2 regions of the Bartonella sp. AA86SXKL genome follow, and region 2 is predicted to be linked to the other one. Evidence: predicted binding sites of a transcription regulator. Region 2 holds the regulator's gene; the other holds the start of a gene.
What was found. The regulator HrcA, encoded in region 2, represses chaperone genes, less so after heat shock. The targets are predictions, from matches to a motif close to GTTAGCACTCNCNNNNNGNGAGTGCTAAC.
Positions count from the first base shown of each region.

Region 1: a site for HrcA is predicted at 2,991-3,019, ahead of groES (co-chaperone GroES). Genes of this name have one in related genera too.

Region 1 is NZ_JBHIRE010000003.1:37,504-42,970, forward strand. It holds partial or broken gene ACFIO5_RS02345 (lyase family protein) at 345-564, opposite strand; gene ACFIO5_RS02350 (hypothetical protein) at 1,081-1,254, opposite strand; gene fumC (class II fumarate hydratase) at 1,454-2,842, opposite strand; gene groES (co-chaperone GroES) at 3,070-3,366, shown strand; gene groL (chaperonin GroEL) at 3,425-5,068, shown strand.
Region 2 is NZ_JBHIRE010000001.1:124,364-129,830, forward strand. It holds gene ACFIO5_RS00460 (HPr kinase/phosphatase C-terminal domain-containing protein) at 1-267, shown strand, start outside; gene ACFIO5_RS00465 (PTS sugar transporter subunit IIA) at 404-802, shown strand; gene ACFIO5_RS00470 (HPr family phosphocarrier protein) at 820-1,113, shown strand; gene thpR (RNA 2',3'-cyclic phosphodiesterase) at 1,739-2,278, shown strand; gene grpE (nucleotide exchange factor GrpE) at 2,385-3,047, opposite strand; gene hrcA (heat-inducible transcriptional repressor HrcA) at 3,172-4,242, opposite strand; gene rdgB (RdgB/HAM1 family non-canonical purine NTP pyrophosphatase) at 4,757-5,404, shown strand; gene hemW (radical SAM family heme chaperone HemW) at 5,401-5,467, shown strand, end outside.

The sequences.
Region 1 (5,467 bases), on a different contig from region 2:
AACACTTTTTGTTATTAAACGTATTATCCATTATGATTGACATCAATGTGCTTACATATTCAATTGATCGTAAAAAATGCATATTGGCACCATCATATTCGTTGCTCGTTTCTGATATTGTGTAGCTTTGTATTGCGATAGCCTTTTGAGCACTTGAGAGGATGAGCGACTTTATTTCTTTTTTTATCTATATGCCACTTTTGCTTATGACAATCCAAGCGAATAGTTTTGATTGATTGAATGGAATACGAAGAATAAGAAGGAGAAAAGTGCGAGAATTTAAAGTTTTATGAGTTTTCTCATGCACCATGTAAACGATAAATTCTTCTTTTCGTTCGCTTAAAGCCGGAACGTGGATGAGAGCCTAAAAACTTAAAGTCGTTGGCAATTTTAAACAGATTAGCGCGTGCACTCAGATTTTTGTGGAAATGGGTGAGGGCGCCATAATGGGCAAATGCCTCCAATTTCTTGCGAGTTGCCAAGGATATTTCCGTTAGAGAGCTGATTGTTTCAGCAAAGGTCAAAACCTTTCGGTGCATTGAATTTTGTTCCAACAGCTGTTCCTCTTTTGAGCACCCCCATCTTCACGCTTCATAAAAGAGACATTTCTCAATGTTCCTAAACCCATTTCATGACAGCGATTGTGAATGGTATAATAATAAATCTATTGAGCATCTCTTTTACGCTTCATAAAGGAGCAAGCCGGTACCATTACTATATTTGCCAGTTCGTGGGGTGTTGTGACAGTCCTCTCCACAATGTTGTGACAGACCCCTTTGTCCGTTGTGACAGTCCTTGGCACTTGAGGTGGTTCATTAGAGGTGTTTTTGTCCTTATCGGATACAATTTCTATTCATACATTCATTGCGTTTGTGATGTGCAAGTCAGTGATTTTGATTGATGTAACATGAGACCGATTTAAAATGAGAAAATCTTACGGTATTTAGGATTCTCATTCAATATGGATAACGCTAGATTATCATTATAAATAAACACATTATCTCATTGAGATAAGAGTTATCTACCCAATGTTATCAATAATGATAACATTGTAAAGCGTCGATGAATTCATTAATCTTTTTATACTTCGATTGAAATTATGTCTATTAATACCGATTTTTTTTGAGCTAATTCTGTTTGGCTGTTAGCTAATAGATTTTCAAAATCAAGACGCGAAGCTAGAATGAAAAACACCTTAAGGTCATATCCATTTAAATCACTTTCTGCCAGTATAGCCATTGGGTGTTGAGCCATGATTATCCATTCCTTTCCAAAACCGTTGTGCCTTTTAAGTACAATATAAGCAACAAAACCACCCATAGCATAAATGCGGATCAGAGCCTAAAATGAACGCTGTGGGTAATTGTTATCGGTCATCATCGGGGTGTAAACACCCCGATCTTTTGACAAAAAGATTTGTTTTAAGATGTTTGCATCTTTTTTAGTGGGTTGTTTATTGGGGAGAAATCATCTTTTTGGGATCAACTAATCGGTCATAATCCTCTACAAAAACGCCTGCTTTTAATGCTTCGGTGCGCAAAGTTGTATCATTTTTATGCGCTGCTTTGGCAATTTCAGCAGCTTTTTCGTAGCCAATTTCTGGTGCAAGAGCTGTGACTAACATGAGTGAGCGCTCCATGAGCGAGTGAATATGAACACGATTGGCCCGTAATCCTTGAATGCAATGCATATCAAAAGAACGCATGCAATCACCAAGAAGGGTAATTGATTGTAAAACGTTATAGCCAATAACAGGTTTATAAACGTTGAGTTCAAAATGTCCTTGGCTTGCGGCAAAGGTTACGCTGGTGTGATTACCAAAAACTTGGCATGCAACCATGGTTAAGGCTTCACATTGCGTGGGGTTGACTTTGCCGGGCATAATAGAAGATCCGGGTTCATTTTCAGGAAGACTGAGTTCCCCTAAACCGGAACGTGGACCAGAGCCTAAAAACCGAATGTCATTGGCAATTTTAAACAGATCAGCAGCGAGAGCATTCAAGCTTCCGTGGAAATGCGCAAGGGCGCCATGATGGGCAAGTGCTTCAAATTTATTGCTGGCAGTTTGGAATGTTATTCCTGTGAGAGTGCTCATTGTTTGCGCAAAAGCAACGTCAAAACCTTTTGGCGCATTCAGCCCTGTGCCAACAGCCGTACCACCTTGAGCAAGCATTTGGACATCGGTTAGAGCATTTTCAATACGCTGAAGATTGGCTTCTAATGCGGCACGATAGCCTGAAAATTCTTGCCCTAAGGTTAAAGGGGTTGCATCTTGCGTATGGGTGCGGCCGATTTTAATGATATCTGCAAATTCTTGCTCTTTTTGTTTTAATGTCGCAATAAGAGCTTCAAGGATTGGCAGTAAGTGTTGGCGTGTTTGCAACGTGGTGGCAATGTGAAGCGCCGTGGGAAAGGAATCGTTCGATGATTGGCTCATATTGACATGGTCATTGGGATGAACTGGTTTTTTGCTTCCAAGTTTTCCTCCCAAAATCTTACTAGCACGATTAGCAATGACTTCATTGACATTCATATTGCTTTGTGTGCCAGAACCTGTTTGCCAGACGGATAGTGGGAAATGTGTATCAAAATCGCCAGCAAGCACTTCATCAGCGGCGGCAATAATTGCTTTTCCAATATTTTCTGGTAGTTTTCCTTTGCCCATATTTACAATCGCTGCTGCTTTTTTGATAAGGACTAAAGCATAGATGATGGCAAGAGGCTGCTTTTCACTGCCAATATTAAAATTATGCAGAGAACGTTCAGTTTGTGCGCCCCAATAACGATCTTGACGTACCGAAATCGTTCCAAAGCTATCCGTTTCCTGACGTGTTTCAACCATGATAAGATCCTTTTTTGTTCACGGGTTCTCAAAAAAGATAGATAACGCGAAAGTGCAATAAGAGGCAAGACTTTGAAGCTTCATTTAGAGAAATTATTTTTATGGCTATTCTTGACATTGAGAGATGCCGATTTTATATCTAACACATGCTAGCACTCGTAGTTTGAGAGTGCTAGCAAGAACTTTTAAGATTAATGCAATTATGTTCAGTTTTAAGGATTTAAAACATGGCTAATATACAATTCCGCCCACTTCACGACCGTGTCGTTGTCCGTCGGGTTGAATCTGAAAATAAAACGGCTGGTGGGATTATCATCCCTGATACAGCAAAAGAAAAACCCCAAGAAGGCGAAGTGATTGCTGTTGGCAATGGCGCTCTCGATGATAACGGAAAGCGCGTGCCTTTAGAAGTCAAAACAGGAGATCGTATTTTGTTTGGAAAATGGTCTGGAACTGAAGTCAAGATTAATGGGGAAGACCTCCTCATTATGAAAGAATCTGACATTATGGGAATTATGGGCTAATTGAAGCGCTTAATTTTTCATTGTGTACTATTTTGAGAAAACTCCAAGGAGAAATTAAATGGCTGCTAAAGAAGTCAAATTTGGCCGTGAAGCGCGTGAGCGTTTGTTGCGCGGTGTCGACATCCTTGCTAATGCTGTTAAGGTGACACTCGGCCCTAAAGGTCGCAATGTGGTGATTGATAAATCATTCGGTGCGCCTCGCATCACAAAAGATGGTGTATCCGTTGCAAAGGAAATCGAACTGGAAGATAAGTTCGAAAATATGGGTGCACAAATGTTGCGCGAAGTTGCTTCTAAAACCAATGATATTGCTGGTGATGGAACAACAACAGCAACTGTTTTAGGACAAGCTATTGTGCAAGAAGGTGTTAAAGCTGTTGCTGCGGGCATGAACCCAATGGATCTTAAACGTGGGATTGATGCTGCTGTTGAAGAAGTGGTGGCAAACCTCTTCAAAAAAGCAAAAAAAATCCAAACTTCAGCAGAAATTGCACAGGTGGGAACAATTTCCGCTAATGGCGCTGCTGAAATCGGTAAAATGATCGCTGATGCTATGGAAAAAGTGGGCAATGAAGGCGTCATTACTGTGGAAGAAGCTAAAACTGCTGAAACGGAATTAGAAGTCGTTGAAGGAATGCAATTTGACCGTGGGTATCTTTCCCCTTATTTTGTCACAAATGCTGAGAAAATGGTCGCTGATCTTGATGATCCTTACATTCTCATTCACGAAAAGAAATTGTCTAATTTGCAATCTCTTCTTCCTGTGCTTGAAGCTGTTGTTCAGTCTGGAAAACCACTTCTCATTATCGCTGAAGATGTGGAAGGTGAAGCTTTGGCAACGCTCGTTGTCAACAAATTGCGTGGTGGTTTGAAAATTGCTGCTGTAAAAGCTCCTGGATTTGGTGACCGTCGTAAAGCAATGTTAGAGGATATCGCTATCTTGACATCCGGACAGGTTATTTCTGAAGATGTGGGCATTAAACTTGAAAATGTCACTTTGGATATGCTTGGACGTGCAAAGAAAGTGAATATTTCTAAAGAAAACACCACCATTATTGATGGTGCTGGACAAAAGAGCGAAATTACTGCTCGCGTCAATCAAATCAAGGCTCAGATTGAAGAAACAACTTCTGACTATGACCGTGAAAAATTGCAAGAAAGACTTGCTAAACTCGCTGGTGGTGTTGCTGTTATCCGTGTGGGTGGTGCAACAGAAGTTGAAGTGAAAGAAAAGAAAGACCGTGTTGATGATGCTTTGAATGCAACACGTGCTGCTGTTGAAGAAGGTATTGTTGCTGGTGGTGGTACCGCATTGTTGCGTGCAGCAAATGCGTTGACCGTTAAGGGAAGTAATCCTGACCAAGAAGCTGGTATTAGTATCGTTCGTCGTGCTCTACAAGCACCAGCGCGCCAGATTGCAAGCAATGCTGGTGAAGAAGCTGCTATTATTGTGGGCAAAGTGCTGGAAAATAATGCTGACACTTATGGTTACAATACCGCAACTGGTGAATTCGGTGATTTGATTGCTTTGGGAATTGTTGATCCTGTGAAAGTTGTGCGTTCTGCTCTTCAGAATGCGGCTTCAATTGCGAGCCTTCTGATCACAACAGAAGCAATGGTTGCTGAAGTTCCAAAGAAAGATACACCAATGCCTCCGATGCCTGCTGGTGGAATGGGCGGAATGGGTGGAATGGATTTCTAAGCTCTTTTCCATAGAAATAATAAAGAAACGGGTCTTCTGTGCCCGTTTTTTTTATGCTTTTTCACGTTTCATACAGTTTTTCCTTTTATGACAGTTTCTTTATCTTATAGGATTGTTCTATTCTCCTCTGGTTGATCTACCGTTATTGTGAATGAATCTCATTCTCGGTTCTTGGCTTTTTCTCTTGTTTTTATGAAATGTTTCTATTGTGCGGGGATCGTGGTTTCCTTTGAAAATATTGTGCTAATAAAAATATAACTCTTTGATTTATAATAATTTATTCCTAATACAGTTCTGTTTTTTCATTTCAGGTTTATGCATGCCCCGTTAAAAAATCCTGTGTTTGTGCTTCATAGGGTGAGAGGTCACTACGGTTTTTATGAACCAACATAATCATTA
Region 2 (5,467 bases):
GGATACACTCCCGATAATTTAGAGGGCGGCATCGAGATTCGTGGCGTTGGTCTTTATATGATAGAATTTAAAAAGCACACAACTATCGATTGCGTTATTTTTCTCGGTCCGGAATATGAACGTTTTTCCACAAATAAAACTTTTCAATTTGAAAATTTGCACATTCCTCTTTTAAAACTTCCCTCTCTTCGTGAAGCCGATTGTACAGCCATTTGTCAAGCTATTGAAGCATTTTTGTTTAGAAAAATATGGCAAAAATCTGTCTAATTTTTTTCTAAAGATAAAAAAATCACAATTTTTGCCTTTTTTTTGCAAATTTTTCTTGGCAGCAAGATAAAGCCTTGTACAATGTCTTTCCCACCAACTATGGTCGGGTCTTATTAGTTAACAGGAGTTTGCGTAAATGATTGGACTCGTGCTTGTAACGCACGGTGAGCTGGCTGTCGAATTTTTACATGCCGTGGAACATGTTGTTGGAGTACAAGAAAAGTTCGCAACAATATGCGTTTATCCCGATGACGATATAGATCAGCGCCGAGGTGATATTATAGCCGCAGTAACCGATACAGATACGGATCATGGCGTCATCATATTAACAGATGTGTTCGGTGGAACACCATCAAATATAGCTATCCCTGCTATTGAAAAAGGACGCGTTGAAATGATTGCGGGTGTTAATTTGCCCATGCTTATTAAACTGATTTCTATTCGCAAATGTCCTGATATTTCATTATCAGACGCGTTAAGAATAGCACAAGAAGCAGGGCGTAAATACATTAATGTACCAAGTATAATTTTATAGCGGATAATAAAATACCAATGTTTTCCAAAGATACCCTCCCATGTATAAGTCGTCATTTCAATATCTGTAATAAACGTGGATTGCATGCACGTGCTTCTGCAAAATTTGTACAAACTGTTGACAATTTTAATGTTACTGTTGAAGTTGAAAAGGACGGAAAAATTGTTGGCGGATCATCAATTATGGGACTTATGATGCTAGCGGCTTCATCCGGTTGCAACCTCACCATTCGTGTTTCAGGACCAGAAGCAACAGATGCTCTTAATGCTCTTGAAAAGCTCATCAATAACAACTTTGGAGAGGAAAACTAGTGCTTTTTCATCATAAACAAGGATGATGATTCTTAGAAAATAGGAACTTTCCATCATTATTTTGAATTTTAATTTCTCTTCCCGCTTTTATACCAATATTCATATCCATTATAGATTGGCATAATTATCATAAATGTAAAAGCTTATAGTAATTTTGTTATGCTCGATTTTTTTCTTCCTTTCCTAACATTATTTGACCAATTTGAATAGTTTTGCGTATTATGGCTATTCCCCGATTTAATCATATAATTAAATTTTTACAGAAAAGAGAACTCTTCACCTTGTATTAAAGTATGCTTTATTTTAGACTAAAGATAAACGTCAAAATAATTTCGCACATCAAAAATCTATCAACTTTTCTTATTTTCTGCTAACTTTGTAGCCTTTATAATACACAAGTAATCTTCCATTGCACATCATTGTGATACAGATCCTGAAAACGCAATTCTTATCAATGTCATAACCATTTCTTAAAACGAATAAGCTTTGTACGCTCATAATTATAGTAAGCATTTTTTAGACATTCTTTTTCTATACTATTGCCTTGTTTTCTGTGATACGTGCCCCGCCCTTATTATCTATATTGCGCTTGAGATAGCATCTTTCATTATAAGGAGATAATATCATGGGTCGTCTATTTAGTGCTCTTCAGATTCCTCAACAAACAACAAAAGCCCTCGTATCATTGCAAAATGGCTTACCAAAAGCGCAATGGATCAACCCGCAAAATTTTCATGTCACCTTATCTTTTTTTGGCGAAGTTGAAAGCTCCTTAGCAGATGAAATTATGCATACCTTTAACACTATAGAACTTCCTTCTTTTACGCTACAGATAAAAGGTTTTGAAGTTTTTGGTTCAGAAAATGCTCCTCATTCTCTTGTGGTTCGCATTGAACCTTGTGAAAAGCTTATTCTTTTACATGAAAAGACGCAATATATCCGGAATAAATTAGAGTTAAAGCCTGATAAAAGACTATTTATTCCGCATATCACTCTTGCACGAATATTTGATATTAATCTTAAAGATCTTTCTTATTATCTATCTTTTCAAGATGATTTTTTTGTTCCTCCTTTTGAGGTTGATCATTTTGTTTTATTGTTATCGGCCTCTCCCTTAAATAAGGCTCCCTATATTGTAAAAGGAAGTTGGGCGCTTCAAAGATAAAAGGGTGTTTATAACACCCTTTAAAACCCCTTTAAGAAAAGACTTCATATATGTGTGATTGCAGGGAATACTGCATTTTATGTTAGAGATTTATTATTGATGTGTTTTAATCCGAATCAGCTTCAACAGAAGCTTCTTTTGCTCCTCCTTTAGCTACACCCACTATAGCTGGACGCAGCACCCTTTCCCCGATAATATAACCTGCCTGAACCACTTGTTGAACAGTATTATCTGGAACATCAGCATTGGGAATTTCAAACATCGCTTGATGAAAGTGAGGATCAAATTTTTGCCCCTCTGGATGAATTTTTTGCACCCCATGACGTTCTAATGCTGCCATCATGGCACGTTCAGTCATTTCAACGCCTTCTGCCAATGATTTCAAACCAGCATCACTCTCCCGTGCACCTTCTGGAATAGCTTCCAAAGCACGATTGAGATTGTCAGAAACCAATAACATATCCCGTGCAAAATTAGCAATGGAATAAGCCTTTGCATCCGCCACATCTCGCATAGTACGGCGTCGAAGATTTTCCATATCTGCAACAAGACGTAAAAGTTGATCTTTCAATTCTTTATTTTCATCCTGCAAAGAGGCTAAAAGATCACTAATCTCATTGCTTTCTGTTTCAACGACTTCGTGTTCCTCTGTTTTATGTGTTTTTAAAAATTCATCGGCTGCCTGTTTAAGTGTATTACGATCAGCTGGATTTTTTAAATCACAATTTTCAAATGAAGCGTCAGTAAATTTGTTTTTTTCATCAGACATAAAAATTTTATTCCTTCATAAGATTCGTTATTCTCGATATCGAAATTCTACAGACAAAAATCAAGGGGTATCGATGTATATAATACAATGAGCTTTTATAGTACAAATACTTACTTGCATCGTTTTAACGCAATAACTGTGACACAAGTTGAGCTGTATAATCAACCATGGGCACGATCCTTGCATAATTAAGCCGTGTAGGACCAATAACACCTAAAGCACCAATGACTCTTTGTTGTGAATCACGATAAGGTGCTACAACTAAAGAAGAACCAGAAAGTGAAAATAACTTATTTTCTGAACCAATAAAAATTCTAACCCCAGAACCTTCATCCGTTAAATCGAGAAGCTGTGCCATACTCTCACGCGTTTCAAGATCATCAAACAAATGGCGTAATCGTTCTAAATCTTCTTCTGCTTTCACATCTTCAAGTAAATTGCTACGCCCGCGAACAATGAGGTGTATTTTATGATCAGCACCTTCTCCTCCCCAAAGAGCTAATCCCGTTTCAACAAGATGATGCGATAAATCATCAAGTGCAGCCCGTGTTTCTGCGCATAAGCGGGCAATTTCCCCTTTAGCTTCACTCAATGTACGCCCTTGGATATGGGCATTGAGAAAATTCATTGCTTCCGTCAATTGTGCATGAGTAACCCCTTCTGGTAAATGAACAATACGATTTTCAACTTCACCTTGTTGAGTCACCAAAACGGCAAGAGCGTGCTCCCTATCAAGGCGCACAAATTCAATATGTTTCAATGTTCCTTCTTGTTTTGTTGCTAAAACAAGCCCTGCCCCACGTGAAAGATCTGAAAGAACTCGGCTTGCTTGAACAAGAAAATGTTCAACCGATTGTGCATGACCAGCCTCTTTGACTTGCATTTCAATATTTTCTCGCTCTTCGTTTGGCAAATCACCCGCTTCCATAAATGCATCAACAAAAAAGCGTAAACCTGATTGTGTTGGCATTCGACCCGCAGAAACATGTGGTGCATAAATCAAACCGAGATGTTCAAGATCACTCATCACATTGCGAATCGTCGCAGGCGATAATGTCTGTTGTAAAAGCCGCGAAAGATTACGTGATCCTACAGGTTCACCATCATTAAGATAAGCTTCAACAATATGGCGAAAAATATCACGCGAACGTTCATCAAGATATTTTAGTTCATTATCAATAGTTTTGTGCTTCATCACAATTGTTTCACTACTTCTAAAATCCTCATCTCTTATATAAGTTTTGCCAAGGTTTGGTCAAATAGTCTAAAGTAGTATAAAAACATATTATCCTATTGAGCTGTAAAATGCTACCTTTCAGAGTGATGCTTGATAAATTACGCGGGAAATATTTTTTGTTAGAGTGTGTGAGAAATATTTAAGATTAAGAGTTGATCTGTAAAGTGGTCTGCTGTAGGGACTTGTCAAGAAAATCTAGATTGATTAAAAACCGCTGTAAATAGAAAATTTCACCCTTTAGAGCAAGCAGAAAATTGGAAATTTACCATAAAATGCTATCATAAAAAAGACATGTCTTTCTTATCTTTGCAAGATTATCTTCGTGCAAGATAAAAATTTTTATTGGAATAAAATATCATAAAACGTGTAAAATAATCATATCATGTAAAATCAAGCAGAATGTGTGTGTATGAGCATTTAAACCGGTTTTTAGCACAAAAATAATTCCCCTTTCATTTTTGGAGAAATCTATATGAGAAGCATAGCAGATAAAAAACTTGTCATTGCTACACATAACACCGGAAAATTGCATGAAATCACTACTTTAATTACGCCTTTCGGTTTAATAATACAATCGGCAAAAGAACTGGGCTTGCCAGAACCAAAAGAAACGGGAAAAACATTTGAAGAAAATGCTTATATTAAAGCTTTTTCAGCAGCAAAAAAAACAGGACTTCCTGCACTCTCTGATGATTCAGGCTTAGAGGTAGATGCATTGGAGGGTGCGCCAGGCGTTTATACCGCTGATTGGGCAATTCAAGCCGATGGTACACGTAATTTTCCAAAAGCTATGAAAAAAATAGAAAATGAACTCCAAAAAGTCGGAGCACGAGAAAAAAGTCAACGGAAATGCCGTTTTATATCCATCATTTGCATTGCATGGCCTGATGCTCATGCAGATTACTTCCGCGGATGCGTTGAAGGAACGTTCATTTGGCCTCCACGGGGAGACAAAGGCTTTGGTTTTGATCCTATTTTTTTACCCGATGGATATGAAAATACCTTTGGAGAAATGTCAACAGAGCAAAAACACAACTGGAAACGTAATGATCTTCTCCCTCTTTCGCATCGCGCACGTGCTTTCAAACTTTTGGCAGAAAACCTTTTAGCATTCTCATGAATGAACCTTTCGGCATTTACATTCATTGGCCCTTTTGTGCAGCTAAATGTCCTTATTGTGACT